4 regions of the Streptomyces sp. NPDC059989 genome follow, and region 1 is predicted to be linked to each of the others. Evidence: riboswitches for the same ligand, from Rfam matches in the RefSeq annotation. Region 1 holds a riboswitch; each other region holds the start of a gene.
What was found. Region 1 has a riboswitch for cobalamin ahead of metE (5-methyltetrahydropteroyltriglutamate--homocysteine S-methyltransferase). Riboswitches for the same ligand answer to the same signal wherever they lie in the genome.
Positions count from the first base shown of each region.

Region 1 (7,651 bases):
ACCACCGTCCCGGTCCGGCCCCCGCCCCTTCCGCGACCGCCCTCTCCCTCAGGAGACCGCATGTCCACCCACGCACTGACCCGCCGTGTCCAGGTCCTCGGCGCACCGGGCGACCGTCACGAGGAGATCCTCACCCCCGAGGCGCTGGAGTTCATCGGCCGTCTCGACGCCGCCTTCGGCGAGCGCCGGCTGGAGCTCTTCAAGGAGCGCCGCCGCCGGGCGGCCAACCTGGCCTCGGGCACTCCGCTCGACTTCCCCATCGCCACCTCGACCGTCCGCGCCGTTCCCTCCTGGCGGGTGGCGCCTCCGGCGCCGGGCCTGACCGACCGCCGGGTCGAGATCACCGGCCCGCCCGACCGCCGGATGACCGTCAACGCCCTCAACTCCGGTGCGCGGGTGTGGATGGCGGACTTCGAGGACGCCACCGCGCCCACCTGGGAGAACGTGATCGGCGGCCAGCTGAACCTGCGGGACGCGATCGACCGGCGCATCGACTTCACCACCCCCGAGGGCAAGGAGTACCGGCTCGGGCAGGACCTCGCCACGATCGTGGTCCGCCCCCGCGGCTGGCACCTCCTGGAGGAGCACCTGGAGATCGACGGCCGTCCCGTTCCCGCTTCGCTGGTGGACTTCGGCCTGTACTTCTTCCACTGCGCCCAGCGGCAGATCGACGCCGGCCACGGCCCGTACTTCTACCTCCCCAAGCTGGAGAACCGGTACGAGGCCCGCCTCTGGAACGACATCTTCGTCCTCGCCCAGGACCTGCTCGGCATCCCCCGGGGCACGGTCCGCGCCACCGTCCTCATCGAGACGATCACCGCCGCGTTCGAGATGGAAGAGATCCTCTACGAGCTGCGCGAGCACAGCTCGGGCCTCAACGCCGGCCGCTGGGACTACCTCTTCAGCCTGATCAAGACCTTCGCGCACCGCACGGACTTCCTGCTCCCCGACCGGGCCAAGGTCACCATGACCGCCCCCTTCATGCGGGCGTACGGCGAACTCCTCGTCCGCACCTGCCACAAGCGCGGCGCCCACGCCATCGGCGGCATGGCCGCCCACGTCCCCGGCAAGGACCCGGCCGCCCACGAGGCCGCCCTGGCCAGGGTCCGGCTGGACAAGGAGCGGGAGGCCGAGGACGGCTTCGACGGCTCCTGGGTGGCCCACCCCGGCCTGGTCCCGGTCTGCCGGACCGCCTTCGACGCGGTACTCGGCGACCGGCCGCACCAGCTGGACCGCACCCGCGACGACGTCGAAGTCCGGGCCTGCGACCTGCTCTCGGTGCGCCGGATCAGCGGCCCGCCGACACCGGAGGGCGTACGCGCCAACGTGGCCGTGGCGCTGCGGTACTTCGACGCCTGGCTGCGCGGACACGGCGCGGTCGCCCTGTACGGGCTGATGGAGGACGCGGCCACGGCCGAGATCGCCCGGGTGCAGCTCTGGCAGTGGGTGCGCCACCGCGTCATCACCCGCGAGGACGTCCTCGGCCTCCTCGACGCCGAGTGCGCCGCGCTCGCGGCGGAACAGCCCGACGCCCTGGTGGCCGAGGCCCGCCGGATCCTGGAGGAGACCGCCCTCGGCCCCCTCCTGCCGTCCTTCTTCACCCCCGGGGCCTACGCCCGCCACCTCGTCCGCCGTACGGAGGCCCGCTCGTGACCATCCCCCTCAGCCGGGTCGGAGTCGTCGGAGGCGGCCAGATGGGCGCCGGCATCGCCGAGGTGTGCGCCCTCGCCGGGCTCGACACCCTCGTCTGCGAGGCCGACGCCCCCGCCGCCCGGGCGGCCCGCGAACGCGTCGCGACGTCCCTGGAACGGGCCGTCCAGCGCGGGAAGCTCGACCGCCTCTCCGCCGAGGACGCCCTCGCCCGCCTCGTCTTCACCAGCAGCCTCGACGAACTCGCGGACCGCCGCCTCGTCATCGAGGCCGTCACCGAGAACGCCGGGGCCAAGACGGAGCTCTTCACCGCACTCGACAAGATCGTCGAGGACCCGGAGGCCGTCCTCGCCTCCAACACCTCCGCCATCCCGATCATGCGCCTGGGCATGGCCACCGGCCGCGCCGACCGGGTCGTGGGCCTGCACTTCTTCAACCCGGTCCCCGTCCTGCCCCTCGTGGAGATCGTCTCCTCGCTGCACACCTCGGCGCGGACCGTGCGGGCGGTGGAGTCCTTCGTCCGCGACGCGCTGGGCAAGACCGCGATCCACTCCCGGGACCGGGCCGGCTTCGTCGTGAACAGCCTCCTCGTCCCCTATCTGCTCTCGGCCGTCCGCATGGCCGAATCCGGATACGCCACGCCCGCCGACATCGACGCGGGCATGGAACTCGGCTGCGCCCACCCCATGGGCCCGCTCAAGCTCGCGGACCTGATCGGCCTGGACACGGTCGCCGCCATCGCCGGGTCGATGTACGAGGAGTTCAAGGAGCCGCTGTACGCCCCGCCGCCGCTGCTCCAGCGGATGGTGCAGGCGGGGCTGTTGGGCCGGAAATCGGGTCGTGGTTTCCACACGTACAGCGGGTAGGCTTGCGAACGCAGCTGGTTCGCCCCCGTCCGCCAGGCGGGATGCGTCGTAAGAGGGAACCCGGTGGGAATCCGGGACTGCCCCGCAGCGGTGAGTGGGAACGACCGCCGTCATACGCACTGGACCCGGACGGGTCTGGGAAGCGACGGCCAGTAGGTGTCTGCCCGAGTGGCAGGCGTGCCCACGAGTCCGAAGACCTGCCCGTTGCCCGAGCGCGATCGACCGCGCCCGGTTTCCCGGTGACCTCGTGGGCGGGTCGGCGTGCACCTCAGGCGGAGCCTCCGTCGCGTACCCCTGGTACGCGGTCCCGGCGGTCCGCCCGTTCCGGCACCCTTCGCGCCTTCGGCCCCCACCGGGTCCATGGATACACGCTCGCGAAGGAGAGTTCCGTGACCACCCAGTCCGCAGCCGCGGCAGTACAGGCCACCGTGTACGGCTACCCCCGCCAGGGTCAGAACCGCGAACTGAAGAAGGCGATCGAGGGCTACTGGAAGGGCCGTGTCACCGCGGAAACCCTCCGGGAGACCGCCCGCGACCTGCGCCGGGCCAACTGGGCCCAGCTGGCCGAGGCCGGCATCACCGAGGTTCCGACCGGCGACTTCTCGTACTACGACCACGTGCTGGACACCAGCGTGATGGTCGGCGCCGTCCCCGCCCGGCACCGGGCGGCGGTCGCCGCCGACGCCCTCGACGGCTACTTCGCGATGGCCCGCGGCACCCAGGACGTGGCGCCGCTGGAGATGACCAAGTGGTTCGACACCAACTACCACTACCTCGTCCCCGAACTCGGCCCCGACACCGTCTTCACCGCCGACTCCGCCAAGCAGGTCGCGGAGCTGCGCGAGGCCCGCGCGCTCGGGCTGACCGCCCGGCCCGTGCTCGTCGGCCCGATCACCTACCTGCTGCTGGCCAAGCCGGCGCCGGGCGTCGCCCCCGGCTTCGAGCCGCTGACCCTGCTCGACCGGCTGCTGCCCGTCTACGCACAGGTGCTCGCCGATCTGCGGGCCGCCGGCGCCGAGTGGGTGCAGCTGGACGAGCCCGCCCTCGTCCAGGACCGGACCCCGGCCGACCTGGGGGCCGCGGCCCGCGCCTACCGGGAGCTCGGCGCGCTCACCGACCGGCCCAAGCTGCTGGTCGGCTCGTACTTCGACCGGCTGGGCGACGCCCTGCCGGTGCTCGCCAAGGCGCCCGTCGAGGGCCTGGCGCTGGACTTCACCGAGCGGGCCGCCGGCAACCTCGCCGATCTCGCCGCCGTGGGGGGCCTGCCCGGCAAGCGCCTGGTCGCGGGCGTGGTCAACGGCCGCAACATCTGGATCAACGACTACGCGAAGTCCCTCGCCACGCTGGGCACGCTGCTGGGCCTCGCCGACCGCGTGGACGTCGCCGCGTCCTGCTCCCTGCTGCACGTCCCCCTGGACGCCGCCGCCGAACGGGACATCGACCCGCAGGTCCGCCGCTGGCTGGCCTTCGCCCGGCAGAAGACCGCCGAGATCACCACCCTGGCCCGCGGCCTGGCCGGCGGCACCGACGCCATCGCGGCCGAACTCGCCGCCAACCGGGCCGACCTGGCCTCCCGCGCGCGCTCGGCGATCACCCACGACCCGGCCGTACGGGCCCGCGCCGCCGCGACCACCGCGGCCGATGCCCGCCGTCCGCAGCCCTACGCCGACCGGGCCACCGCCCAGCGGGCGCACCTCGGCCTGCCCCCGCTGCCCACCACCACGATCGGCTCCTTCCCGCAGACCCCGGAACTGCGCACCGCCCGCGCCGACCTGCGCGCCGGACGCATCGACACGGACGGCTACGAGGAGCGCATCAAGACCGAGATCCGCGAGGTCCTCGCCTTCCAGGAGAAGGCGGGCATCGACGTGCTCGTGCACGGCGAGCCCGAACGCAACGACATGGTCCAGTACTTCGCCGAGCAGCTGAGCGGCTACCTGGCCACCCAGCACGGCTGGGTCCAGTCGTACGGGACGCGCTACGTCCGCCCGCCGGTCCTCGCCGGCGACATCTCCCGTCCCGACCCGATGACCGTGCGCTGGACGGCGTACGCCCAGGCGCAGACGGGCCGTCCCGTCAAGGGCATGCTCACCGGCCCGGTCACCATGCTCGCCTGGTCCTTCGTACGCGACGACCAGCCGCTCGGCGACACCGCGCGCCAGGTCGCCCTCGCCCTGCGCGACGAGGTGAACGACCTGGAGGCGGCCGGGACTTCGGTGATCCAGGTGGACGAGCCGGCCCTGCGCGAGACCCTCCCGCTGCGGGCGGACGGGCACGCGGAGTACCTGGCCTGGGCCACCGAATCGTTCCGCCTCACCACGAGCGGGGTCCGGCCGGAGACGCAGATCCACACGCACATGTGCTACGCCGAGTTCGGCGACATCCTCCAGGCCATCGACGACCTCGACGCCGACGTCATCAGCCTGGAGGCCGCCCGCTCCCACATGCAGGTGGCGGACGAACTCGCGGGTGCGGGCTACCCGCGCGAGGTCGGCCCCGGCGTGTGGGACATCCACTCGCCCCGCGTCCCCTCGGCCGACGAGGCGGCGGCCCTGCTGCGCAAGGGACTCCAGGCGATCCCGGCCGAGCGGCTGTGGGTCAACCCCGACTGCGGGCTGAAGACCCGCGGCTGGCCCGAGACCAGGGCCTCCCTGGAGCACCTGGTCGCCGCGGCCCACACGGTCCGGTCGGAGCTGGCCTCCGGCTGACCGACCGCGCCGGGAAGAGCTCCGTGCGCGCTCTTCCCGGCGCGTCCGGCCCGAATCCCGGGCACCCTGGCACCGGTCCCGGGAACCAGGAGCAGCGCTCATCCGACTCATGGCGGGGACGGTCCGCGAACGAAGGATCCGGACGTCCCCGGGCACACGTGAGGCGGAGAGGGACGGATGGGCGGGCTGGACATACGCATGCGGGAGGTCGCCTGCCGTCACGGCCGGGTGGAGGCCGTCGCCGGGGTCGATCTGGAGATCGCGGCCGGCGAGCGGGTGGCCCTGACCGGGACCAACGGCTCGGGCAAGTCCACCCTGCTGCGCGCCGTCCTCGGGCTGCACCGGCACATGACCGGCAGCATCGAGGTCGGCGGGCGCGGTACCGGTACTGCGGCCGAGTGGGCCTGGCGGCGGCGGGCCTGTGCCTGGATTCCGCAGAAGCCGGCGGCCGGCCGGTTCCCACTGCTGGGCGCCGAGCTGCTGGCCAGCAGCTCGGCCCCGGTCGAGGCCGGGGAGGCGGCCGAGCGGCTGGGCGTAAGGGGGCTGGCCGGGCGGCCGCTGCACACCCTGTCCGGGGGCCAGTTGCAGCGCATGTACCTGGCGCGGGCCATCGGCTCGGTGGCCGCGGGGGCCGGGGTGCTGCTCGCCGACGAGCCCACCGCGGCGCTGGACTTCCAGGGGCAGGAGGAGGCGGCCGACGTCCTGGCCGACCTGCCCGTCACCCTGGTGGTGGTCACCCACGACCGGGCGCTCGCGCAGCGGTGCGACCGGGTCCTGGAGATGGCCGCCGGACGGCTGCGGGAGGTCCGGTGATCCTGGCCGCGGACGTCGGTGAACTGCTCCGGCTGGCGCCGGTGCAGCGGGCGGGGATCGCCCTGCTGCTGGCGGCGGTCGGGCTGCCGGTGATCGGCGTGGTGATCGTCGGGCTGGACATCATGCCGGTGCGCTTCGCGATGATGCACGTCGCGCTGCTGGGCATCGCCGTCGGTCTGCTCACCGGGCTGGACCCGATGCTGTGCGCGCTCGTCGCGTGCGCCCTGTCCGGTGCGGGGGTGGCCCCTCTGGCGCGCACCCCCGACGGCCTGTCCGGGGCGATGGGCCTGCTGATGAGCCTGGCCATCGCGGCCGCGCTGCTGGTACTGGCCGTGTCGGGGGTCAACGCCTCCGGGGCCTTCGCCCTGCTGTGGGGGTCGATCCTGTCCGTCGGGACCGCGGACCTGGTCGTCCTCGGGGTCCTCGCCTTCGCCGTGCCCGGCCTGTTCTGGTGGCGGCGCCGGGACGTGGCCCTGCTGCTGTACGACCGGGAACTCGCCCAGTGTTCGGGCGTCGCCGTGCGCGGGCTGACCCTCGTACTGCTCGTGCTGGTCGCCGTCTCGGTCGCCGGGGCCATCAAGCTCACGGGCGCCCTCCTCGTCGACGCCCTGACGCTGCTGCCCGCGCTCGCGGCCCGCCGTCTCGGCACCTCACTGAAGTCGATCACCCTGTGGGCGGTCGGCATCGGCATCGCCGTGAACCTGACCGGGTTCCTGATCGCCCTCTGGCTGGACTGGCCGCCCGGGCCGGTCCTCGTCCTGACCGCGGGGGCCGTCGTCCTCGCCGTCCACCTCATCCCCCTCCCCGAACGGAGAACCAGCTCATGGCGCGCACCCGCGTCCGCATCGCTTCCCTCCTCGCACTGAGCTCGGCGCTGGCCGTGGCCCTGCTGACCGGCTGCGGCAACGGCAGCGACGGCGACGGCCACGGCGACCCGGCGGCCGGAAACGGCAAGGACGGGCACCCGCACGGCGGGAAACCGGTCGTGGTCGTCACCACCAGCTGGGAGGGCGCCTTCGCCAAGGCCGCCGGCGCCGAGGACGTGAAGGTGATCGTGCCCTCGTCCGTGCACCACGCGCCCGACTACGACCCGAAGCCCTCCGACCTCGCCGCCGTCGCCAAGGCCGACTTCGTGCTGTACGCGCCCTTCGAACCGTACGCCGCGAAGATCAAGGAGGCGGCGGGCTCCAAGGCGAAGCTGGTGGAGGTGAACCTCGACAACGACCCCGACAAGGCCGGCGCCGAAGTGGCCCGGCTGGGCGAGCTGTTCGGCACCGAGGACGCCGCGAAGACGTGGAAGTCCGGCTTCGACACGGAGTACGCCAAGCTGTCCGGGGAGCTGAAGGGGGCCTGGCCCGGCGGGCAGAGCCCGACGGCCGTCGCGCAGGTCTTCACGGCCTGGTCGGCGAAGCTCGCGGGCGCGACCACGGTCGGCACGTACGGGCCCGAGGCGGTCACGCCCGCCCAGCTCGCGGAGCTCTCCAAGAAGAAGCCCGCGCTGGTCCTGGACAACGCCCACATGTCGACGGGAACCGTCCTGCCCGACTCCGGCGCCAGGCAGGTGAAGATCGTCAACTACCCGGGCGACGACCTCGACCTGCTCGCCGTCTACCG
Region 1 covers NZ_JBHWUO010000009.1:49,101-56,751, reverse strand. The annotation lists gene aceB (malate synthase A) at 61-1,653, shown strand; gene ACFWBN_RS10380 (3-hydroxybutyryl-CoA dehydrogenase) at 1,650-2,516, shown strand; cobalamin riboswitch at 2,515-2,736, shown strand; gene metE (5-methyltetrahydropteroyltriglutamate--homocysteine S-methyltransferase) at 2,906-5,224, shown strand; gene ACFWBN_RS10370 (metal ABC transporter ATP-binding protein) at 5,402-6,037, shown strand; gene ACFWBN_RS10365 (metal ABC transporter permease) at 6,034-6,903, shown strand; gene ACFWBN_RS10360 (metal ABC transporter solute-binding protein, Zn/Mn family) at 6,861-7,651, shown strand, end outside.

Region 2 (7,651 bases), on a different contig from region 1:
TGGTCAACACCGTCACCCTGGAGTCGGAGGCGGTCCTCACCGACCGCTACCGGCGGTACGGCGGCGAACTCGTGAAGCTCTCGGTCGCGCACGCCGTGCCGGTCGGCGGTTTCACGGGCTGGCGCCAGGCGATGCCGGTCACCCAGTGGTCGGTGACGAAGTCGACGAACGAGAGGGATCTCTGACATGACCGTGTACTTCATCGGTGCGGGCCCCGGCGCCGCCGACCTGATCACGGTGCGCGGTGCCCGGACCCTGGCCGCCGCCCCCGTCTGCCTGTACGCGGGCAGCCTCGTCCCGCGCGAGCTGCTGGCCGAATGCCCGGCGGACGCCCGGCTGGTCGACACCTCGCAGCTGAACCTGGACGAGATCATCGCCGAGTGCGTACGGGCCCACGCGGCGGGCCAGGACGTGGCGCGGCTGCACTCCGGCGACCCGTCGATCTTCAGCGCGGTCGCGGAGCAGATGCGGCGGCTCGACGCGGCCGGCATCCCCTACGAGGTCGTCCCGGGCGTCCCGGCCTTCGCGGCGGCGGCCGCCGCCCTGAAGCGGGAGCTGACCGTCCCCACCGTCGGCCAGACGGTCATCCTCACCCGGATCGCCCAGCAGGCCACCCCGATGCCGCCGGGCGAGGACCTGGCCACGCTGAGCCGCAGCGGCGCGCTGCTGGTGCTGCACCTGGCCACCCGCTACGTGGACCGCGTCGTCGACGAACTGCTGCCGCACTACGGGGCCGAGTGCCCGGTGGCGGTGGTGGCGATGGCCAGCCGCCCCGACGAGCTGATCCTGCGCGGCACGCTGGCCGACATCGCGGCCCAGGTGAAGGAGCACGGCCTGGTCCGCACCGCGGTCATCGTGGTGGGCCGCACGCTGGGCGCCGAGCAGTTCCGCGACAGCCACCTGTACTCCGCCGAACGCGACCGGCATGTCTGCTGAGCCGGCCCTCCGACCGGCCCACCACGTACTGATCCTGGGCGGTACGACCGAGGCCAGGCAGCTCGCGGAGGCGCTGGCGCCCGACCCCTCGGTCCAGGTGACCACGTCGCTCGCGGGCCGGGTCACCTCGCCGGTGCTCCCGCCGGGCGACACCAGGATCGGCGGCTTCGGCGGCATCGCGGGCCTCGCGGGCTGGATCGTCGGCCATGACGTCACGCGCGTCGTCGACGCCACCCACCCCTTCGCGGAGCGGATGAGTTTCCACGCCTCCGAGGCGGAGGCGCTCACGGGCGTCCCGCTGCTGGCGCTGCGGCGTCCCGGCTGGACTCCGGGAGCCGGCGACGACTGGCGGTTCGTCGACTCCCTCGAAGAGGCGGCCGCGGTACTGCCCTCGCTCGGCAGCCGGGCGTTCCTGACCACCGGCCGGATGGGGCTGCACACCTTCGCGCCCCTGACCGACACCTGGTTCCTGGTGCGTTCGGTGGACTCGCCGGCCGCGCCGGCCCCGCCGCACCTCGAAGTGCTCCTCGCCCGCGGCCCGTTCACCCTGGCCGACGAGCGCGAGCTGCTCGCCCGCCACCGGATCGACGTGCTGGTCACCAAGGACAGCGGCGGCTCGGCCACCGCCCCCAAGCTCACGGCCGCCCGCGAGGCGGGCATCCCGGTCCTCGTCGTACGCCGCCCCGCCGTGCCGGAGGGCGTACCGGAGGCGGATTCGGTGGCCGCGGCCCTGCGGTGGCTCGGCGTCGCGGATTCCGCGTAGGCGGATTCACCGTAGGCGGATTCACCGTAGGACGGCGGAGGGCCCGGGGTGGTTCACCGCCCCGGGCCCTCCGTCCGACAACGCCTCAGCCGGTCACGGGTAGCGGCGCGGGGTCCACGTGATCCGCGAGCCGTCGGCGCGCTCGGTGACCCGGGTCTGCGAGGAGCCGATCAGCAGGAGCGTGCGCATGTCCACTTCGGACGGCTCCAGTTCGGCGAGCGTGAGGATCCGCACCGACTGCTCCGGACCGCCCACGTCGCGCGCCACGACCACCGGGGTCTCGGGCGAACGCAGTTCCAGCAGGAGTTCCCGGGCCTGCGCCACCTGCCATGTGCGGCTGCGCGAACCGGGGTTGTACAGGGCGAGCACCAGGTCCGCCGAGGCGGCCGCGCGCAGCCGCTCCGCGATGACCTCCCACGGCTTGAGCCGGTCCGAGAGGGAGATGGTGGCGTAGTCGTGGCCGAGCGGGGCGCCGGCCGCGGCGGCTGCCGCGTTGGCCGCAGTCACCCCCGGCAGGACCCGTACGGGAACGTCCTTGTACTCCGCCTGCCCGGCGACCTCCAGGACCGCGGTGGCCATGGCGAAGACCCCCGGGTCGCCGCCGGAGACCACGGCCACCCGCTGTCCGCGGCGGGCCAGGTCGAGGGCGAACTCGGCGCGCTCCGACTCCACCTTGTTGTCGGAGCCGTGCCGGATCTGGCCCGGCTTCACGGGCACCCGGTCCAGGTACGTCGTGTACCCGACCAGCACCTCGGCGTCGGCCAGCGCCCGCCGGGTCTCGGGGGTCAGCCACAGCGGCCCGGCGGGACCGGTGCCGACGACCGCGACCTCGCCGGGACCGGACGGGACGCTGCCCGGGTTGCCGATCCGGCTGGGCACCACCGCGACGGCGAAGTAGGGCACGGATTCGGGGTCGGTGTCGGCGAGCCGGCCGGTCCGCTCCCCCTCCATCGTGGCGCGCTCGACGTAGCGGGCCTCGGCCAGCCGGCCGCTCTTGTCCATCGCCCCGCGCACGGCCGGGAAGGTCCGGCCGAGCTTCATCACGACCGCCGAGTCGGTGGCGGCGAGGCGGGCTGTGAGCTCCTCCTCGGGCAGGGTGCCGGGGAGGATGGTCAGGACTTCCTCGCCCTCCACGAGCGGGGTGCCGAGCCGGGCGGCGGCGGCGCTCACGGAGGTGACACCGGGGATGACCTCGGTCTCGTAGCGGTCGGCGAGCCGCTTGTGCATGTGCATGTACGAGCTGTAGAAGAGCGGATCGCCCTCCGCGAGCACGGCCACGGTCCGGCCCGCGTCCAGGTGGGCGGCGAGGCGCGCGGCGGCGGCCTCGTAGAACTCCTCCATCGCGCCCTGGTAGCCGCCGGGGTGGTCCGTGGTCTCGGTGGTGACCGGGTAGACCAGCGGCTCCTCGACGTGGTCCGCGCGCAGGTGCTTCGCGGCGATCGAGCGGGCGATGGAACGGCCGTGGCGGGCGCTGTGGTAGGCGACGACGTCCGCTTCGCCTATCACCTCGACGGCGCGCAGGGTCATCAGGGAGGGGTCGCCGGGCCCGAGCCCGACCCCGTACAGCCGCCCCTTGGCGATGTCGCTCATTCTTCCTCGCTCGCGATCGCGTTGACGGCGGCGGCCGCGATGGCGCTGCCGCCGCGGCGGCCCCGCACGATCAAGTGGTCGAGACCCGAGGGGTGTTCGGCGAGGGCGTCCTTGGACTCGGCGGCGCCGATGAAGCCGACGGGGACGCCGATGACGGCGGCCGGGCGCGGGGCGCCCTCCTCGATCATCTCCAGCAGCCGGAAGAGCGCGGTCGGCGCGTTGCCGACGGCGATCACCGAGCCCTCCAACAGGCCCCGGTCGCGCCAGACTTCGAGGGCGGCGGCGCTGCGCGTGGTGCCCATCTTCGCGGCGAGTTCGGGGACCGCCGGGTCGGAGAGGGTGCAGATCACGTCGTTGCCGGCGGGCAGCCGCTTGCGGGTGACGCCGCTGGCGACCATCTGCACGTCGCACAGGATCGGCGCACCGGCGGTGAGGGCGGCGCGGGCGCGCAGCACGACGTCCGGGGTGTAGCCGAGGTCCTTCGGCAGGTCGGTCATGCCGCAGGCGTGAATCATGCGCACCGCGACCTGGGCGACGGAGGCGGGCAGCCCGGAGAGGTCCGCCTCGGCGCGGATCGTGGCAAAGGACTGGCGGTAGATCGCTGCGCCGTCCTTCTCGTACTCAAACACTGTGTACTCGCTCATCTCTTCACTGCGTCTTCGGGACTGTGGTCTTTGTCTTCAGGAACCAGGAACATGGAGTGGGTTGCGCGCGGCGGCGAGGGTCGCGGCCAGTTCGTGGCGTGCCACCGGGTCCGCGCCGAGCCGGTACCCGTCGGGCGTGGCCACCAGGTCCACCCAGGCCGTGCCGCGCGGATGCCCGCAGCGGCGTTCGCAGCCGGACCAGTGCACGGGCAGGGGGCCCCGCGTCCGCTCGGCGACGGCCCGCGCGTCGGCGCGTACGTCGGCCAGGGACTTGGCGCAGCCGGGCCGGCCGGTGCAGGCGGTGACGGACTCCCAGGGGCTGTCGGGCGAGGTGACGAGCCCGGCGGGACGGGCGGCGGTGTCGGTGACGACGATGCTGCGCCACGGTGTGATCCGCAGATCGCCGGGCAGCTGCCGCCACTGCGCGGTGTCGAGCCGGCCGAGGGGGATCAGGACGCAGAGCGCGCCCGCGTGCACGCCGGGCGCGGGCGGGTCCGCGTACGGACGGGGGGCGTCGGGAACATACCGCGCACGAATTCCGGCACTCTCCAGCCGTGCGGCGAACTCCTCGACGTCCAGGGCGTGTTCGGGGGGCAGCTCGGCGATCCGCCAGGCCCGCGTCCCGGCGGCGGCCGCGGCGTCGAGGAAGTGGAGGGCGGCCTCCAGGCCGGCGGCCGCGGCATCGGCGGCGGCCACCTCGACGGCGGCCGGCGCCGCACCGAGCCGAACGAGCACCCGGCCGCCGGGCTGCGCGAGCAGGGTCACGTCGGGGTCGAGGGCGGCCACGTCCCCTCGCCCGTCGTCGACGGCGAACAGGAACCGGCCGGACAGCGCGGCGGCCTTCGGCTCGGCGCACAGCGCCCGGTCCAGGGCGCGCACCGGGGCCGGATCGGCCAGCGGGCTGGCGACGATGTTCCGGATCCGCTCGTGGCTCGGCCGGGGCAGCAGCCCGGCGGCGCCGAGCAGTTCGGCCAACTCGCCACCGCAACCGTCGGAAAGCCCGCGCAGCTGCACGTTCCCGCGCGAGGTCAGCTCCAGGTACCCGTCCCCGAACCAATCCGCGGCCTCCGCCAGCGCGGCGGCCTGCGCGGCGTCGAGCAGCCCGCCGGGAATCCGGACCCGCGCCAGGAACCCGTCGTCGGCCGCGTGCAGGCGCAGGGCGCCGGGGCAGGCGTCGCCGCGCTCCCGTATGACGGGCTCGTCCCGCACTGCGTCGGAAGGGGGCTGGGGCATGGCGGCGAGCATACCCACGATTCCCCTCCCCCGACCTGTGTCCGTCACCACCCCACCCCTCCCGACCAGCCACATCCACCCCCGCCGGCCGCCCCATCCAAGGCGTGCCCGCCCCACACCTCCAGCCCCACGCGGGCCACCTCCAGCCCCACGCGGGCCACCTCCAGCACCACGCCGGCCACATCCAGCACCAAGCCGGCCACATCCAGCCCTACGTCGGCCATATCCAGCCCCGCCGGCGTTTGAGGCGCGGGGTCTGGGGCGGAGCCCCAGGTCTTTTCAGCCCCGCCGGCGTTTGAGGCGCGGGGCCCGGGGCAGAGCCCCGGCGACGGCGCCGCAGCCGAATCCGCCCGTCCACGCCAGTGCGAACGCACCGGCAGAGCCCCGGCAACGGCGCCGCCCCCAGACCACCCCCACTCCCGGCCAGGGAAAGGGCCCCCTAAGATGACCTTCCGGCGGACCACACGGCCCGCCGTCGCCGAGGACGGCGACATGGGAGGAAGCCCGGTGGAAGTCCGGCGCGGTCCCGCCACTGTGAACCCGGCAGCCAACGGCCAAAGGGTGAGTCAGGAACTCCCGCTGTCCTCACTGCCCGGGGCGCGGAAACCCCGAGGAAGGCCTGCCGCCGCATGATCCTGCTGCTGTCGACGTCCGACACCGATCTGCTCAGCGCTCGCGCAGCGAACACGGGGGACGCCCCCGTCCCGTACCGGTTCGCGAACCCCTCCCGCCTTCCCCTCGACGACCTCCCCGGCCTCCTCGACGGAGTCGACCTGGTCGTCGTACGCCTCCTCGGCGGGCTCCGCGCCTGGCAGGAGGGCCTCGACCTGCTCCTCGCCCCCGGCCAGACCCGCCCGGTCGTGGTCCTGACCGGCGAACAGGCCCCGGACGCCCAGCTGATGGAGGCCTCCACGGTCCCCATCGGCATCGCCGCCGAAGCGCACGGCTACCTCGCCCACGGCGGCCCCGCCAACCTCGACCAGCTGGCCCGCTTCCTCTCGGACACGGTCCTGCTCACCGGCCACGGCTTCGAGCCCCCCGCCGGCGCCCCCACCTGGGGCCCCCTGGAGCGCACCGCGCAGCACACCACCGGCCCCAAGGTCGCCGTGCTCTACTACCGCGCCCACCAGATGAGCGGGAACACCGCCTTCGTGCACACCCTGTGCGAGGCCATCGAGGCCAAGGACGCGCAGGCGCTCCCCCTCTACGTCTCCTCCCTCCGCACCCCGGAGCCGGAGCTCCTGGCCGCGCTGGAGGGCGTCGACGCCATCGTCACGACCGTCCTCGCGGCCGGCGGCACCCGCCCCGCCACCGCCTCCGCGGGCGGGGACGACGAGTCCTGGGACGCGGGCGCCCTCGCCGCCCTCGGCGTGCCGATCCTCCAGGCCCTGTGCCTCACCGGTTCCCGCAGCACCTGGGAGGAGAACGACGAGGGCCTGTCCCCCCTCGACGCCGCCACCCAGGTCGCCGTGCCCGAGTTCGACGGCCGCCTGATCACCGTCCCGTTCTCCTTCAAGGAGCTCGACGAGGACGGCCTGCCCGCTTACGTTGCCGACCCCGAGCGGGCCGCGCGGGTCGCGGGGATCGCCGTACGCCACGCCCGCCTCAGCCACATCGAGCGCCGCGACAAGAAGGTCGCCCTCGTCCTCTCCGCGTACCCCACCAAGCACTCCCGCATCGGCAACGCGGTCGGTCTCGACACCCCGGCCAGCGCCGTGGAGCTGCTGCGCACCCTCATCGCCGGCGGCTACGACTTCGGCCCCGCCGACCAGATCCCCGGCCTGGTCTCGGGCGACGGCGACGAGCTGATCCGCGCCCTGATCGAGGCCGGCGGCCACGACCAGGACTGGCTGACCGAGGAGCAGCTGGCCCGCAACCCGGTCCGCATCCCGGCCGCCGACTACCGGCGCTGGTTCGCCGAGCTTCCCGCCGAGCTGCGCGAGAGCGTCGAGGAGCACTGGGGCGAGGCCCCCGGCAACATGTTCGTGGACCGCTCGGCGAACCCGGAGGGGGACATCGTCCTGGCGGCCCTGCGCCGCGGGAACCTCCTCATCCTCATCCAGCCGCCGCGCGGCTTCGGCGAGAACCCGATCGCGATCTACCACGACCCGGACCTGCCTCCGTCGCACCACTACCTGGCCGCGTACCGCTGGATCCAGGCACGCGCGGAGGACGGCGGCTTCGGCGCCGACGCGATGATCCACCTGGGCAAGCACGGCAACCTCGAATGGCTCCCGGGCAAGAACGCCGGCCTGTCGGCGTCCTGCGCGCCCGACGCCGCGCTCGGCGACCTCCCCCTGATCTACCCCTTCCTGGTCAACGACCCGGGCGAGGGCACGCAGGCCAAGCGCCGCGTGCACGCCACGCTCGTCGACCACCTGGTGCCGCCGATGGCCCGCGCGGAGTCGTACGGCGACATCGCGCGCCTGGAGCAGCACCTGGACGAGTACGCCCAGATCTCCGCGATGGACCCGGCCAAGCTGCC
Region 2 covers NZ_JBHWUO010000026.1:7,273-14,923, forward strand. The annotation lists gene cbiE (precorrin-6y C5,15-methyltransferase (decarboxylating) subunit CbiE) at 1-185, shown strand, start outside; gene cobM (precorrin-4 C(11)-methyltransferase) at 187-936, shown strand; gene ACFWBN_RS23255 (cobalt-precorrin-6A reductase) at 926-1,699, shown strand; gene ACFWBN_RS23260 (precorrin-2 C(20)-methyltransferase) at 1,793-3,289, opposite strand; gene ACFWBN_RS23265 (precorrin-8X methylmutase) at 3,286-3,933, opposite strand; gene ACFWBN_RS23270 (cobalamin biosynthesis protein CobG) at 3,970-5,166, opposite strand; cobalamin riboswitch at 5,605-5,763, shown strand; gene cobN (cobaltochelatase subunit CobN) at 5,796-7,651, shown strand, end outside.
Region 2: it holds a riboswitch for cobalamin, as region 1 does, so the genes downstream of both, cobN (cobaltochelatase subunit CobN) here and metE (5-methyltetrahydropteroyltriglutamate--homocysteine S-methyltransferase) in region 1, are expected to answer to the same signal.

Region 3 (7,651 bases), on a different contig from region 1:
GAGCTGGTGCGGCTGTGCGGGCGGCTCCCGCTCGCCCTGCGGATCGTCGGCGCCGAGCTGGCCGCGCTGCCCCACCGGGAACTGGCCCGGCTGGCGGCCCGCCTGGGGGACGAGCGGTCCCGGCTGGACGTGCTCGACGGGGTGCGGGCCGGGCTGCGGCTCGGCTACCGCTCACTGCCGGGCGACGCGCGGGCCCTGCTGCGCGGCCTGGCCCTGCTGGACGCCCCGGACTTCGCCGCCTGGACGGCGGCGGCCGTGCTGGACCGCCCCCTCGACCCGGCGGAGGACGCCCTGGACGCCCTGGTGGCCGGGTACCTGCTGGAGGTGGCCGGCCGCGACGAGGCCGGGCAGCTGCGCTACCGCATGCACGACCTGGTCCGTGCCTTCGGGCGGGAACTCGCCGGGCCCGGGCAGGCGGTCGAACGCCGGGTGCTGTCCTGCTGGGTGGCGCTGGTGCGCGAGGGCCGACGGGCCCACCAGGGCGTGGACTACCCGGGGATCGCGGGCCGGACCGCCGCCCGGGTGCCGGACCCGGCGGTGCTCGCCGGGCCGCGGGCCGAGCCGGTGCGCTGGCTGGGCGCCGAGCGGGCGGCGCTGGCCGGCGCGGTCCGGCAGGCCACGCGGGTGGACCCGTACGCCTGCTGGGAGCTCGCGGCGACGGGCGAGTACCTCTTCGACCTGCGCAGCGACCTGGCCGGGTGGCAGGCGGTCCAGGAGCTGGGGCTGGCCGCCGCCCGGGCCGCCGGGGACCGGCGGGGCGAGGCGGTCATGCTGGTGGGGCTGGGCCGGCACCGGGCCTGCCGGGAGGAATGGGGGCCCGCCCGGTCCGTGCTGACGGCCGGTGAGGCGCTGTTCGAGGAGCTCGGGGACGCGCACGGGGTGGCGTACGCGGGCTGGGTGCTCTCCTACCTGGACCGGATCCAGGGCCGCCCGGCCGAGGCGCTGCGCCGGTGCCGGCGCGGCGCGGCCGTCTTCGAGGCGGCGGGCGACCGCCACGGCCAGGCCCACGCCCTGCGCGGCATCGGCCAGGTGCTGCTGGCGCGCGGCGAGACCGGCCGCGCCCTGGAGGTGCTGCGCGAGGCCCTCGCCGTGGCGGAGCTGGGCGGCGCGGCCTGGACCCGGATGTGCATGCTGCGCTGGGTCGCGGACGCGCAGCGGATGCTGGGCCGGTCGGCCGAGGCGGCGGCGGGCTTCCGGGAGGTCCTGGCCCACACGCGCGGCTCCGGCGATCTGGCCGGGCAGAGCGCGGCGCGGATCGGGCTGGGCCGGATCGCCCTGGACCGCGGGGAGCCGGCCGAGGCGCTGCGGCACCTGCGGGCGGCGGACGAGTTGGGCCGCCGGTCGGGGCAGAGCCTCGTACGGGCCCTGGCGGCTCCGCCGCTCGCCCGCGCCCTGCTCGCCTCGGGGGACGCGGCGGCAGCCCGGGCGCTGCTGGAGGAGGCCTCGGCGAGCTGCCGCCGGATGAACGCCCGGCCGCTGCCGGCCCGCCTGGAGTCGGCGCTGGCGGAGGTTCCGGCGGTCTGAGGGGAGACGGCCTAGCGGTGCTCGGGGTTGGGGGAGTCGAAGCGGCAGCCGGCGTCCCACAGCGAGCGCTGGTTCCCGTGCGCCGGGATGCCGCCCGCGCGCTTGAGCAGGGCGGCCAGGTGCATCAGGTTCCACGACATGAAGGTGGTGTTCCGGTTGGTGAAGTCGTTCTCGGGGCCGCCCGAGCCCGGGTCGAGGTAGGAGGGCCCGGGTCCGGCCTCGCCGATCCAGCCCGCGTCGGCCTGGGGCGGGATCGCGTAGCCGAGGTGCTGGAGGCTGTAGAGGACGTTCATGGCGCAGTGTTTGACGCCGTCCTCGTTGCCGGTGATCAGCGCGCCGCCGACGCGCCCGTAGTAGGCGTACTGGCCCTGCTCGTTCAGGAGCGAGGAGCAGGCGTAGAGCCGCTCGATGACCTGCTTCATCACGGAGCTGTTGTCGCCGAGCCAGATCGGGCCGCACAGCACGAGGATGTCGGCGTCCATGATCTGGCTGTAGAGGACCGGCCACTGGTCGCTCTCCCAGCCGTGCTCGGTCATGTCCGGCCAGACGCCCGTCGCGATGTCGTGGTCGACGGCGCGGATGAGCGAGGTGCGGACGCCGGCCGCGTGCATGACCGCGCGGCTCTTGTCGATCAGGCCCTCGGTGTTGCTGGTCTCGGGCGAGCGCTTGAGCGTGCAGTTCACGTAGACGGCGGTCAGGTCCGGGTACGAGTAGTCGGCAGCCACTCCCTCAGCCTCCGCGGGGCGGGCCCGCGCCGCCACCGGGCGGCGCCCGTCCGGGGACCCGCCGGGACGACTACGGCTCGCGCCCGAGTTGTTACCCATCCGCACGGCCGACTAGGGTCATCGGGCCTTGGTGTTCGGGAAACCGGTGGGAAACCGGTGCGGCCCTCGCCACTGTGATCGGGAAGTACGGCTCCATCTCCCCCGGACTCCGTCCGGGAGGGACCCCCAACGGGAAGCCACTGGGCCCGCGCGGGAGACCGCACGGCCCCGGGAAGGCGGAGACCGGGCATCAGTACCCGTGAGCCAGGAGACCGGCCGGGGCGCGTTGTCCATCCACGAGGTGCTGGAGAGGTCTCCCCACTCATGCATATAGCCGAGGGGTTTCTGCCCCCTTTGCACGCGGTCGCCTGGGGCGCCGCGTCCGCTCCCTTTGTCGTACACGGTGTGCGCGCCCTCACCCGCGAGGTGAAGGCCAACCCGGAGAGCACCCTGCTGCTCGGAGCGTCCGGGGCGTTCACGTTCGTCCTGTCCGCGCTGAAGATCCCCTCCGTGACGGGCAGCTGCTCCCACCCCACCGGTACGGGGTTGGGGGCGATCCTCTTCCGGCCGCCGATCATGGCGGTGCTCGGCACGATCACCCTGCTCTTCCAGGCGCTGCTGCTGGCGCACGGCGGGCTCACCACCCTCGGCGCCAACGTCTTCTCGATGGCGATCGCCGGGCCCTGGGCGGGCTACGGGATCTACCGGCTGCTGCGGAAGTCCAACGCCCCGCTGATGGTGGCCGTGTTCTGCGGCGCCTTCTTCGCCGACCTGGTCACCTACTGCGTCACCTCCGTCCAGCTGGCGCTGGCCTTCCCCGACGCGGCCACCGGATTCACGGGCTCGCTCGTGAAGTTCAGTGAGATCTTCGCGCTCACCCAGATCCCGCTCGCGGTGAGCGAGGGCCTGCTGACCGTGCTCGTGATGCGGCTGCTGATGCAGTCGAGCAAGTCGGACCTGGTCCGGCTCGGCGTCGCGAAGCTCACCTCGGGCAAGTCGAAGCAGGAGGCGGCGGTCTGATGACCAGGAACGCGAAGATCAACACCCTGCTGCTGCTCCTCGTCGCGGCGCTGGCCGTGCTCCCGCTCGCACTGGGGCTGGGCGACGACAAGGAGGAGCCGTTCACCGGCGCCGACGCGCAGGCGGAGTCGGCCATCACCGAGCTGAAGCCGGACTACGAGCCGTGGTTCTCGCCGCTGTACGAACCCCCCTCCGGGGAGGTGGAGTCGGCCCTGTTCGCCCTCCAGGCGGCTCTGGGCGCGGGCGTGCTCGCGTACTACTTCGGCGTCCGCAAGGGCCGCCGCCAGGGTGCGGCGGCCGCCGCGGCCGCGACCCCGTCCGCCACGGAGTCGTAGGCGGTGCTGCCGATCGACGCGGCGGCACACAGCAGCCGCTGGCGCCACCGCCACCCGCTGGAGAAGGCCCTGCTGGGGATCGGGCTGACGGTCACCGCGGTGTGCCTGCCGCCGTGGCCCGGCGGGCCGCTGGTCGCCGCCGCCACCCTCGCCGTGCTCCTGGGGCCCGCCGGGGTGCCGGGGCGGCAGCTGTGGCGGGCCTTCCGGATCCCGCTCGGCTTCTGCTTCACCGGGGCGCTGCCGCTGCTGTTCGCGGTGGGCGGCCCCGAGGGGTGGATCGCATGGGCCCCCGACGGCCCCCGGCACGCCGTCGAGCTGCTGCTGCGCACCTCGGCGGCCTCGCTCGGCGTGCTGCTGTTCGCCTTCACCACCCCGGTCTCGGACGTGCTGCCGCGGCTGGTCCGGGCGGGGGTGCCGGCTCCGGTGGTCGACGTGGCCCTGGTGATGTACCGGATCGGGTTCCTGCTGCTCGACTCCCTCGCCCGCGTCCGCCAGGCGCAGGCGGCCCGCCTGGGCACCACCGGGCGGGCGGCGGCGTGGCGTTCGCTGGCCGGGCTCGCCGCGACCTCGTTCGTACGGGCCTTCGACCGCGCGGCGCGGCTCCAGGCGGGCCTGGCCGGGCGCGGCTATGACGGCACGCTGCAAGTGCTCGTACCGGAGGCGACCCTGTCCTGGCGGTTCCTGGCCGCGTCCGCGGCGCTGCCGGCGGCCCTGACGGCCGTGACCCTCGTACTGAAGGAGCTGTACCTGTGAGGCCGTTGGTGGAACTGGTGGGCGCGGGCTACGCGTACGAGGACGGCCCCGCCGTGCTGTCGGGCGTCGACTTCGGGATCGCCGAGGGCCGGGCACTGGTCCTGCTGGGCCGCAACGGCAGCGGCAAGACCACCCTGATGCGGCTGCTGAGCGGGGGCCTGCGGCCGGGCTCGGGCGCGCTGCACCTGGACGGCGCGACGGTGTCCTACGACCGCGCGGGCCTGACCCGGCTGCGGACGGCGGTCCAGCTGGTGGTCCAGGACCCGGACGACCAGCTGTTCGCGGCCTCGGTGGAACAGGACGTGTCCTTCGGCCCGATGAACCTGGGCCTGCCGGTGGCGGAGGTCCGCGAGCGCGTGGACGCGGCCTTGGCCGCGCTGGACATCACGGCGCTGCGGAACCGACCGACGCACCTGCTCTCCTACGGGCAGCGCAAGCGGGCGGCGATCGCGGGGGCGGTGGCGATGGCTCCGCGGGTGCTGATCCTGGACGAGCCGACGGCCGGGCTGGACCCGGACGGGCAGGAGCGGCTGCTGGCCGTCCTGGCCGGGCTGCGGTCGGCCGGCACGACGGTGGTGATGGCGACCCACGACGTGGACCTGGCGGTCCGCTGGGCCGACGACGCGGCGGTCCTCACCCCGTCCGGCATCCGCACGGGCCCGGTCACCGCCCTGCTCTCGGACCCGGCGCTCCTGGCCGAGGCGGGCCTGCGCCAGGCGTGGTCCCCGGCGGTGACGGCCTTCCTGCGCGCCCACGGCTTCCTGTCCCCGACGGCCCCGGGCCCCCGCGACCCGGAATCCCTGACCACCTGGCGCTGACCCGCCGCCGGCCGGGGGCGGTTGCCGCTGCGCGGAGCCTTCCCCTACCCGCCCTTCCACCGTTCCCTGGGCTCCGCCCAGACCCGGTCCTCAAACGCCGGACGGGCTGAACCAGCCCCGCCGGCGTTTGAGGCGCGGGGGTCTGGGGGCGGAGCCCACAGTTTCGGGAAGGGGTGGGGTGGGGGAAGGCCCCGCGCAGCGGCAGCCGGCAGCGGCACCCGCAGGGCCCGGCAAACCTAGGATGGCCGCATGTCCCTGCCCCACGCCATCCTCACCGCCCTGCTCGAGAAGCCCTCGTCCGGGCTGGAGCTGACCCGGCGGTTCGACAAGTCGATCGGATACTTCTGGTCCGCGACGCACCAGCAGATCTACCGCGAGCTGGGCCGCCTGGAGGACTCCGGGCTGATCCGCGCGCTGCCCAGCGACGCACCCGTGCGCGGGCAGAAGAAGGAGTACGAGGTCCTGCCCGCCGGCAGCGCGGAGCTGGCCCGGTGGGTCGGCGAGAGCCAGGACCCCAAGCCGATGCGCGACCCGCTGCTGCTGCGGATCCGGGCGGCCGGTGTCGTGGGGCCGCACGGCCTCGGGCCCGAGCTGCGGCGCCATCTGGAGCTGCACCAGCGCCAGTTGGCGCAGTACGAGGCCATCGAGGAGAAGGACTTCCCGGCGGAGCGCGACGCCGTCGAGGACCGGCTGCGGCGGCTCGTCCTGCACGGCGGGATCGCCCTGGAGACGTTCTGGCTGCACTGGCTCCAGGAGGCCCTCGCCGAGGTCGAGGACATGACCTGACCGCGCCCCCGCCCCGGCCCCGGCAGGCGGGTGGGGAGGGGGCGTGCGGTGGAGGTGTCAGCCGTTCAGGGAGGCCCAGAACTCGTCGAAGCTCAGCAGCTTGTCGCCGTTGGCGTCCTTGGCGGCGATCACCGCGTCCGCGACCGAGCCGGTGACGAACGCGTCACCCATGGCCTTCATGGCCGCGCTGTACTCGTCGGCCGTGATGAAGCCGTCACCGTTCACGTCGAACTTGTCGAACGTAGCCCGTGCGCTCTCGATGTCCGCCACTGGGTCCACCCCTTCTTGGTGCTTGTTGACCGGCCCAGGGTAGCGGCCTCCCCGGGCCACCCCGGCCTCGGGTCCCGTTCGAGCGATAGATAGATATTCAAATGCCCCTTCCGTAATGCGGAAGCGATAATTCCAGCCAACAAATCCGGCCCCCACTTGTCACGCTCCGGCGCCACGGCATAACGTACCGACATTGCCGCCACACCAGGAGCGCAGGGCTCCCAGGGACAAGCGGCAACAAGGGCGATCACAGGTGACGATCACAGCCGACGCATCATTCGAAGTTCTGCCCTTCACCCGCACTTGCCGACATATCTGGGAAGACGGCGACCATGTGCTCATCGGAGTGAGCCCCGGAAACAGCTACTTCAGCTCCGAGCGCATCACCGGTCTCGCCCAGTGGGCCACGACCCGCTTCGCGCAGGTCGACTTCGTCTACGCAGACCTCCACGTGGACCGGATGTTCGCCGCTTTCGGCTACACCCGGGAACACGCGGAGAAGCGCGCCACGAAGGAAATCAAGGCCGTCCGGCGGCGGATACTCAAGGGCGTGGAGGAATCAGGACCTCCACAGGCCGAAATCCGAGTGAGGGCACTTTCGGAGTTCCAGGAGAACCCCGTTTACCAGCTCTTGCACCGGCGCGTTCTGCATTTCCTGGAGACCGACGACGAATTCCGCAAGGGCTGCGAGAAGATGGCCCTGCATTTTGTCGGCTCCAAGTTGCCGGAAGGTGAATCGATCACAGACGAGCAGTTGCAGGTCTGTTTCGATTACATGGCGGCCGAGCTGCCGTTCTTCGTGGACACCCCGAGCATTCTCGACGTGCCGTCCTCGGTGGCGGCCTACCACGTCAAGATGCCGCTGACGGATGTCCTCTACGCACGCGGCGGGGGCCTGCGCGCGACCCGCAACCAGGCGTACGCCGTCGTCCGCCCCGAGGCCGCCGAGCGGCCCGCGCACGCCGAGAACACCGAGAACCAGAGCAACGTGAACCACGTACCGACCGAAGGGATCGTCGATGAGCGTCGAGCAGCTTGAGGGCCAGGGGACACAGGAGCAGCCGCTCCTCGACTTCCCGCTCTCGCGGCGCGGTGACGTCCTGCCGGAGGAGTGCACGTGGCTCCGCGAAAAGGCCCCCGTCGCCAAGGTCCGCACCCTCACCGGTGACCCGGCCTGGCTGGTGAGCAGCTACGCGCTGGCCAAGCAGGTGCTGGAGGACGAGCGGTTCAGCCTCAAGGACACGGCGAACGCCGGCGTCCCGCGCCAGTACGCGCTGACGATCCCGCCCGAGGTCGTCAACAACATGGGCAACATCAACAGCGCGGGCCTGCGCAACGCCGTGATGAAGGCGCTCAACCCGCGCCAGAAGGGGCTCCAGGA
Region 3 covers NZ_JBHWUO010000022.1:93,582-101,232, forward strand. The annotation lists gene ACFWBN_RS21095 (BTAD domain-containing putative transcriptional regulator) at 1-1,524, shown strand, start outside; gene ACFWBN_RS21100 (flavodoxin family protein) at 1,536-2,249, opposite strand; cobalamin riboswitch at 2,337-2,584, shown strand; gene ACFWBN_RS21105 (energy-coupling factor ABC transporter permease) at 2,613-3,308, shown strand; gene ACFWBN_RS21110 (energy-coupling factor ABC transporter substrate-binding protein) at 3,308-3,643, shown strand; gene cbiQ (cobalt ECF transporter T component CbiQ) at 3,647-4,396, shown strand; gene ACFWBN_RS21120 (ATP-binding cassette domain-containing protein) at 4,393-5,214, shown strand; gene ACFWBN_RS21125 (PadR family transcriptional regulator) at 5,464-6,000, shown strand; gene ACFWBN_RS21130 (EF-hand domain-containing protein) at 6,058-6,270, opposite strand; gene ACFWBN_RS21135 (tRNA-dependent cyclodipeptide synthase) at 6,524-7,309, shown strand; gene ACFWBN_RS21140 (cytochrome P450) at 7,290-7,651, shown strand, end outside.
Region 3: it holds a riboswitch for cobalamin, as region 1 does, so the genes downstream of both, ACFWBN_RS21105 (energy-coupling factor ABC transporter permease) here and metE (5-methyltetrahydropteroyltriglutamate--homocysteine S-methyltransferase) in region 1, are expected to answer to the same signal.

Region 4 (7,651 bases), on a different contig from region 1:
GTCGGAGATCTTCTCGGCCGTCATCGGCGGCGCCGGCATGAAGGCCTTCTGGTACCACTTCGCCATCATGTTCGAGGCGCTGTTCATCCTGACGACGGTCGACGCGGGCACCCGCGTCGGGCGGTTCATGCTCCAGGACACCCTCGGCAACGTGCACAAGTCCTTCAGGAACGTCAGCTGGAAGCCGGGCGTCTGGCTGGCGAGCGCCATCGTCGTCGGCGGCTGGGGCTACTTCCTGTGGGTCGGCATCAAGGACCCGCTGGGCGGCATCAACCAGCTCTTCCCGCTGTTCGGCATCGCGAACCAGCTGCTCGCGGCGGTGGCCCTGGCCGTCTGCACCACGCTGCTGGTCAAGTCCGGCCGGCTGAAGTGGGCCTGGGTGACGGGTGTTCCGCTGGCGTGGGACGTGGCCGTCACGCTCACCGCGAGCTACCAGAAGATCTTCTCGGAGGACGTGAAGGTCGGCTTCTTCGCGCAGCGCGACAAGTACCAGAGCGGGATCGACGCCGGGAAGGTACTGCCGCCCGCGAAGAACATGGACGACATGCACACCGTGGTCACCAACGCCACGGTGGACGGCGCGCTGTCCGCGCTGTTCGCGATCCTGATCATCATCGTGCTGGCGGACGCGGCCCGGACCTGCTTCAAGGCCATCGGCAGCCCGGAGTCCGTGAAGCTCTCCGAGGTCCCGTGGACCGAGTCGAAGATCATCGCCCCGGCCGGGCTGATCCCGACCGCCGAGGAGAAGGCGGAGCTCACCGCGGCCGGCCTCGACTCGGGCGGCGGCCGCGCGAAGGAGCCGGTGGCCTGATGAGCCTGCGCGGCACGCTGGCGAGGGCCCGGTTCTACCTACGGGAGTTCTCGGGCGAGGCGGCCTACGACCGGTACGTCGCCCACGCCCGCTCCCACGACCCGGACGCGGAGGTCCCGAGCCGCCGGGAGTTCGAACGCGCCCGCACGGACGCCCGCGAGGCGGATCCCCGCGAGGGCTTCCGCTGCTGCTGAGCGCATACGAAGGGCCCCGCCGCCCGGCGGGGCCCTTCGGCGTGCTCAGCGCACCCAGTCTTTGAGGGGCTCGGTCTGGAGGGTGATGCCGACGGGGTCGGGGAGCTTGACTTCCTTACCGAAAGGAACGGTGCGCACGGTCTCGTAACGGCCGCCATCCGGGTCGCTGTGGACGAGAACCTGGCACTTGAGCCGGTCGATGAGCAGGTAGACGGGGATACCGGTCTCCGCGTAAGCGCGCGGCTTCTCGACCCGGTCGCGCTGTTCGGTGTCGGAGTCCCACGAGGTCACCTCGACGGCCATCAGGATCGGGCCCGGATCCACCCAGTCACCCTGTCCGACGAACGCGTCCTCGTGCGCCAGAACCCCGTCCGGAATGGCACGACCCTCCCGGTAGTGTTCCGCCTTGATCCCCTGCCCTGGGTGCAGCCAGAAGTCCGGGTGGTGCTGCATACAGATCCGGGTCAGCCACAGAATGATCCGCCCGTGGTCCCCGTCCGGCATGGCCTTGCTCCTCAGTACCCCACCGATGAATTCCAGTCGCAGCCCTTCTTCCTCGCGGGCGGCTATACGGGCCAGGTGCTCGAAGGACTCGGTCGACAGGTGGGGATGTTCGGTCATGACGGCCATGCCTCGCTCGCCTTCCTCGACGGTGCTGTATCCGACGATAGCGCCGGGCACCGACACCCGTCCGGCACACTCGACCGCATGGACATGGTGATCAGGGCGGTGCGGGCCGCCGAGTACGCGGAGCTGGGCGAGATCACGGCGCAGGCCTACCTCGCCGACGGGCATCTGGACTTCAACGAGGACGACCACTACCTGAACGTGCTGCGGGACGTGGCGGGGCGGGCCGCCGAGGCCGAGGTGCTCGTCGCCGAGCAGGACGGCCGGATCCTGGGCGGCGTCACCTTCGCCGCGCCCGGGAGTCCGCTCTGCGATATCGCCGGGCCGGACGAGGCCGAGTTCCGGATGCTCGCCGTGGCCCGGGAGGGGCGCGGCCGGGGCGCCGGCGAGGCCCTGGTGCGGGCGTGCATCGACCGGGCTCGGGCCGTCGAGGGCGTCACCGCGATCGTGCTGTCCACCCAGCGCAGCATGGCCGGCGCCCACCGGATCTACGCGCGGCTGGGCTTCGTACGCACTCCCGAGCGGGACTGGGCCCCGATCGAAGGCCTGACCCTGCTGACGTATCGGCTCGCGCTGTAGCCACGCCGACACTACATGTGGGGGGTCGCGCATCAACGGCCCCCCACATGTATGCTCATGGCTGCTGTCGCCGCAGGGGAATCCGGTGTGAATCCGGAACTGTCCCGCAACGGTATGAAGTACACCCATTGGTGTACGCGCAAGTCCGAAGACCTGCCGACAGCGCGCCCGGCTCGACCGAACCGGGTGCCGATACGTCCGGGCCTCGCGGTTGGGCCGGTGGACGCCATGCGGTGTACGCGTTCCTGCCACGCCCGCATGCGCCCGCTCGCGCCCCGCCGACGGCCGGCCGAGCGAGGGAGAGCTCCCGCCGTGACCATCGCGCCTTCCGCACCGCGCGCCGAGTCCACTTCTGGCGACAACACCGAGGGCCCGGGGGCCACGCTGCTGCGTACCCTCACCGAGCTGACGGCCGACCTCCCCGACACCGACCCCGGCCGGGTCGCCGCCGCCGCGCTGCGCGGCCGCAGCGCGGCCGCCGACGAGGCCGAGCTGCGCGGGCTCGCCACGGAGGCCGCCGCCGGGCTGATCTCCGAGGACCCGGCGTACTCCCGGCTCGCCGCCCGCCTGCTGACGCTGGCCGTGCGCGACGAGGCCGTCGGCCAGGGCTCCACCTCCTTCTCCGCCTCGGTCGAGGTCGGCCACCGCGAAGGGCTCATCGCCGACCGCACGGCCGAGTTCGTACGGACCCACGCGGCCCGCCTGGACTCGCTGGTGGAGCACACCCTCGCCGAGGGCGCGGACGACCGGTTCGGCTTCTTCGGCCTGCGCACCCTGCACAGTCGCTACCTGCTGCGCCACCCCATCACCCGCCAGGTCATCGAGACCCCGCAGTACTTCATGCTGCGCGTGGCCTGCGGCCTCGCCGAGGACGACAGCATCGCGGCCGTCGAGGAAGTGGCCTCGCTGTACCGGCTGATGAGCCGCCTCGACTACCTGCCGTCGTCCCCCACGCTCTTCAACTCCGGCACCCGGCACCCGCAGATGTCCTCCTGCTACCTGCTGGACTCCCCGCTGGACGAGCTCGACTCGATCTACGACCGCTACCACCAGGTCGCGCGCCTGTCGAAGCACGCCGGCGGCATCGGCCTCTCGTACTCCCGCATCCGCGCCCGCGGTTCGCTGATCCGCGGTACGAACGGCCACTCCAACGGCATCGTGCCGTTCCTGAAGACCCTCGACGCCTCCGTCGCCGCCGTGAACCAGGGCGGGCGCCGCAAGGGCGCCGCCGCCGTCTACCTGGAGACCTGGCACGCGGACATCGAGGAGTTCCTGGAGCTCCGCGACAACACCGGTGAGGACCAGCGCCGTACGCACAACCTGAACCTGGCGCACTGGGTGCCGGACGAGTTCATGCGCCGCGTGAACGCGGACGCCGACTGGTCGCTGTTCTCCCCGGCCGACGTGCCCGAGCTGGTCGACCTGTGGGGCGACGAGTTCGACGCCGCCTACCGCAAGGCCGAGGAGTCGGGCCTGGCCCGCAAGACCATGCCGGCCCGCGACCTGTACGGCCGGATGATGCGCACCCTCGCGCAGACCGGCCAGGGCTGGATGACCTTCAAGGACGCCTCCAACCGCACGGCGAACCAGACCGCCGAGCCGGGCACGGTCGTCCACTCCTCCAACCTCTGCACCGAGATCATCGAGGTCACCAACGACGGCGAGACGGCCGTCTGCAACCTCGGCTCGGTCAACCTGGGCGCGTTCGTCATCGACACGGCGGACGGTCGCGAGATCGACTGGGAGCGGATCGACGAGACCGTCCGCACCGCGGTCACGTTCCTCGACCGCGTGGTGGACATCAACTTCTACCCGACCGAGCAGGCGGGCCGTTCCAACGCCCGCTGGCGGCCGGTGGGCCTGGGCGCCATGGGCCTCCAGGACGTCTTCTTCAAGCTGAAGCTGCCCTTCGACTCCCCCGAGGCGAAGGCCCTGTCCACCAAGCTCTCCGAGCGCATCATGCTGGCCGCCTACGAGGCCTCCTGCGACCTCGCCGAGCGCAGCGGCCCGCTGCCGGCCTGGGGGCAGACCCGCACCGCGCGCGGCGTCCTGCACCCGGACCACTACGACGTCGAGCTGAACTGGCCGGAGCGCTGGGACGCGCTGCGCGCCCGGGTCGCGAAGACCGGCATGCGCAACTCGCTGCTGCTGGCCATCGCCCCGACGGCGACGATCGCCTCGATCGCGGGCGTGTACGAGTGCATCGAGCCGCAGGTCTCCAACCTCTTCAAGCGCGAGACGCTGAGCGGCGAGTTCCTCCAGGTCAACGGCTACCTGGTGGAAGAGCTGAAGCAGCTCGGCGTGTGGGACGCGCAGACCCGCGAGGCGCTGCGCGAGTCCTCCGGCTCGGTCCAGGGCTTCGGCTGGATCCCGGCCGAGGTCCGCGAGCTGTACCGCACGGCGTGGGAGATCCCGCAGCGCGGCCTGATCGACATGGCGGCTGCCCGTACGCCGTTCCTGGACCAGTCGCAGTCGCTGAACCTGTTCCTGGAGACGCCCACCATCGGCAAGCTCAGCTCGATGTACGCGTACGCCTGGAAGCAGGGCCTGAAGACCACGTACTACCTGCGCTCGCGCCCCGCGACGAAGATCGCCCGCGCCGCGTCCGGCTCCGCCGTCCCGGCGGCCGCCACACCGCTCCCGCAGGCCGTCGACGCCGACGCGCTGGCCTGCTCCCTTGAGAACCCCGAGTCCTGCGAGGCCTGCCAGTAATGAGCTCCAACGACAAGAAGAACCTGCTCGACCCGGGCTTCGAGCTGACTCTCCGACCCATGCGCTACCCGGACTTCTACGAGCGCTACCGGGACGCGATCAAGAACACCTGGACGGTCGAGGAGGTCGACCTCCACTCGGACGTCGCCGACCTCGCGAAGCTGACGCCGGCCGAGCAGCACATGATCGGCCGCCTGGTCGCGTTCTTCGCGACGGGCGACTCGATCGTGTCGAACAACCTGGTGCTGACGCTCTACAAGCACATCAACTCCCCTGAGGCGCGCCTGTACCTGTCGCGCCAGCTGTTCGAGGAGGCCGTGCACGTCCAGTTCTATCTGACGCTGCTCGACACCTACCTGCCCAACCCGGACGACCGCGCGGCCGCCTTCGACGCGGTCGAGGAGATCCCCTCCATCCGCGAGAAGGCGCAGTTCTGCTTCAAGTGGATGGACTCGGTCGAGAAGATCGACCGGCTGGAGACGAAGGCCGACCGCCGCCGCTTCCTGCTGAACCTGATCTGCTTCGCGGCGTGCATCGAGGGGCTGTTCTTCTACGGCGCCTTCGCCTACGTGTACTGGTTCCGCTCGCGCGGTCTGCTGCACGGCCTGGCCACCGGCACCAACTGGGTGTTCCGCGACGAGACCATGCACATGAACTTCGCCTTCGAGGTCGTGGACACGGTCCGCAAGGAGGAGCCGGAGCTCTTCGACGACGCGCTCCAGCAGCAGGTCACCGACATGCTGAAGGAGGCCGTGGAGGCGGAGCTGCAGTTCGGCCGCGACCTGTGCGGTGACGGCCTGCCGGGCATGAACACCGAGTCGATGCGCGAGTACCTGGAGTGCGTCGCGGACCAGCGCCTGGTCCGTCTCGGGTTCCCGCCGGTGTACGGCTCGCAGAACCCGTTCTCCTTCATGGAGCTGCAGGGCGTCCAGGAGCTGACGAACTTCTTCGAGCGCCGTCCGTCGGCCTACCAGGTCGCGGTCGAGGGCACGGTCGACCTGGACGAGGACTTCTAGTCGGGGCGACGGCGCGGAGCGTCTGCTGATCGCGGGCCCGGCGGGTGAGGAGATCACCTGCCGGGCCTTCGTCGTTCACTTGCCGGGCGCGTGGCGCAGGGCGATACGGGCCGCACGGGGGCGGGGCTGCGGGCGCCGGTGGCCGTGGCGGATGAGCTGCTCGCGCTGCTGGGCTGCGCGGATCTGGCGGTCGATCCTGCGGTCGCGGACGATCCCGTAGAGCGCCGGGGCGAGCAGCAGGGCGGCGACGGCGAGGACGGCGAGGTAGTTCAGGAAGCTGTTCATGACTCCACTCTCGTCGGGGCGACCAACATCAAACAGTGGCAGGACTGTCACGAAGGAGCGAATTACTGCCACACTGGAGTCATGCTGACCAATGTGGCGGTGGCGCTCGTCGACGGAGTGGCGCCCTTCGAGTTCGGAATCTTCTGCGAGGTCTTCGGGATCGACCGCAGCGAGCACGGCCTGCCGGTGTACGACTTCGCCGTGTGCGCGGCCGAGGAAGGCCCCCTGACCATGGCCGACGTCGGCTTCGCCGTCGCTCCCACGCACGGCCTGGAGCGGCTGGAGGAGGCGGACCTGATCTGCGTGCCCGCCGACCGGCAGGCGCCCACGCGGCAGTACCCCGAGTCCTACCTCGATGCCCTGCGCCGGGCCGTGGACCGGGGCGCGCGGGTGCTCAGCGTGTGCAGCGGCGCCTTCGTGCTCGGCGCGGCGGGGCTGCTGGACGGCCGGCGCTGCACCACCCACTGGATGCACGCCCCGGCCCTGGCCCGGCGCTTCCCGCGGGCGCTGGTCGATCCGGACGTGCTGTACGTCGACGAGGGCCAGGTGATCACCTCGGCCGGCACCGCCTCCGGCATCGACGCCTGCCTGCACGTGGTCCGCCAGGAGCACGGGGCCGAGGTGGCCAACACCATCGCGCGGCGGATGGTCGTACCGCCGCACCGGGACGGCGGGCAGGCCCAGTTCATCCAGCGCCCCCTCCCCCGCACGGCCTGCGACACGGTGGGCGAGGTGATCGGCTGGATGGCCCGCCACCTGGAGGACGAGATCACCGTCGAGCAGCTGGCGGAGCGTGCGCACATGTCCCCGCGCACCTTCGCCCGGCGCTTCCTCCAGGAGACCGGAACCACCCCCTACCAGTGGGTGCTGCGCCAGCGGGTGATGCTGGCCCAGGAGCTGCTGGAGTCCACCGACGAGACGGTCGACGCGATCGCCGGCCGCAGCGGCTTCGGGAACGCGGCGGCGCTGCGCCACCACTTCCTGCGCACCATCGGCACCACTCCGAATTCCTTCAGGCGCACCTTCCGCGGGCCGCGGGCCGTGGCCTGAGCGGCACCCACTGGCCGAGAACCGTAGAACACTTGACCCAAACCAACCCCCTCCGTAGTCGAGTGGTGTCGTACCGTGATGACGCCCGGCCTGACCGCGCCGCACAGCGTCCGGCCGGACACCTCTCACACAGCCCAGGGGGGCCTGTATGTCCCGCATCTCCCGCATCGCCACCGCCGCCGTTTTCGCCGTTCTCCTCGTCGGTGGTGCGGCCGCCACTGCCTCGGCGGACTCCGGCTGGGGCGCCGCACCGGCCGACCTCGGCCGGAACGCCAAGCCCGCCGACAGCGGCTGGGGCTCGGCGCCGGCCGACAGCGGCTGGGGCTCGGCGCCGGCCGACAGCGGCTGGGGCTCGGGGTCCAAGTAGTCCGAGCTGC
Region 4 covers NZ_JBHWUO010000005.1:48,955-56,605, reverse strand. The annotation lists gene ACFWBN_RS06320 (carbon starvation CstA family protein) at 1-811, shown strand, start outside; gene ACFWBN_RS06315 (YbdD/YjiX family protein) at 811-1,005, shown strand; gene ACFWBN_RS06310 (Uma2 family endonuclease) at 1,051-1,635, opposite strand; gene ACFWBN_RS06305 (GNAT family N-acetyltransferase) at 1,714-2,211, shown strand; cobalamin riboswitch at 2,253-2,387, shown strand; gene ACFWBN_RS06300 (ribonucleoside-diphosphate reductase subunit alpha) at 2,524-4,923, shown strand; gene ACFWBN_RS06295 (ribonucleotide-diphosphate reductase subunit beta) at 4,923-5,939, shown strand; gene ACFWBN_RS06290 (hypothetical protein) at 6,015-6,224, opposite strand; gene ACFWBN_RS06285 (helix-turn-helix domain-containing protein) at 6,306-7,274, shown strand; gene ACFWBN_RS06280 (5'-nucleotidase) at 7,423-7,641, shown strand.
Region 4: it holds a riboswitch for cobalamin, as region 1 does, so the genes downstream of both, ACFWBN_RS06300 (ribonucleoside-diphosphate reductase subunit alpha) here and metE (5-methyltetrahydropteroyltriglutamate--homocysteine S-methyltransferase) in region 1, are expected to answer to the same signal.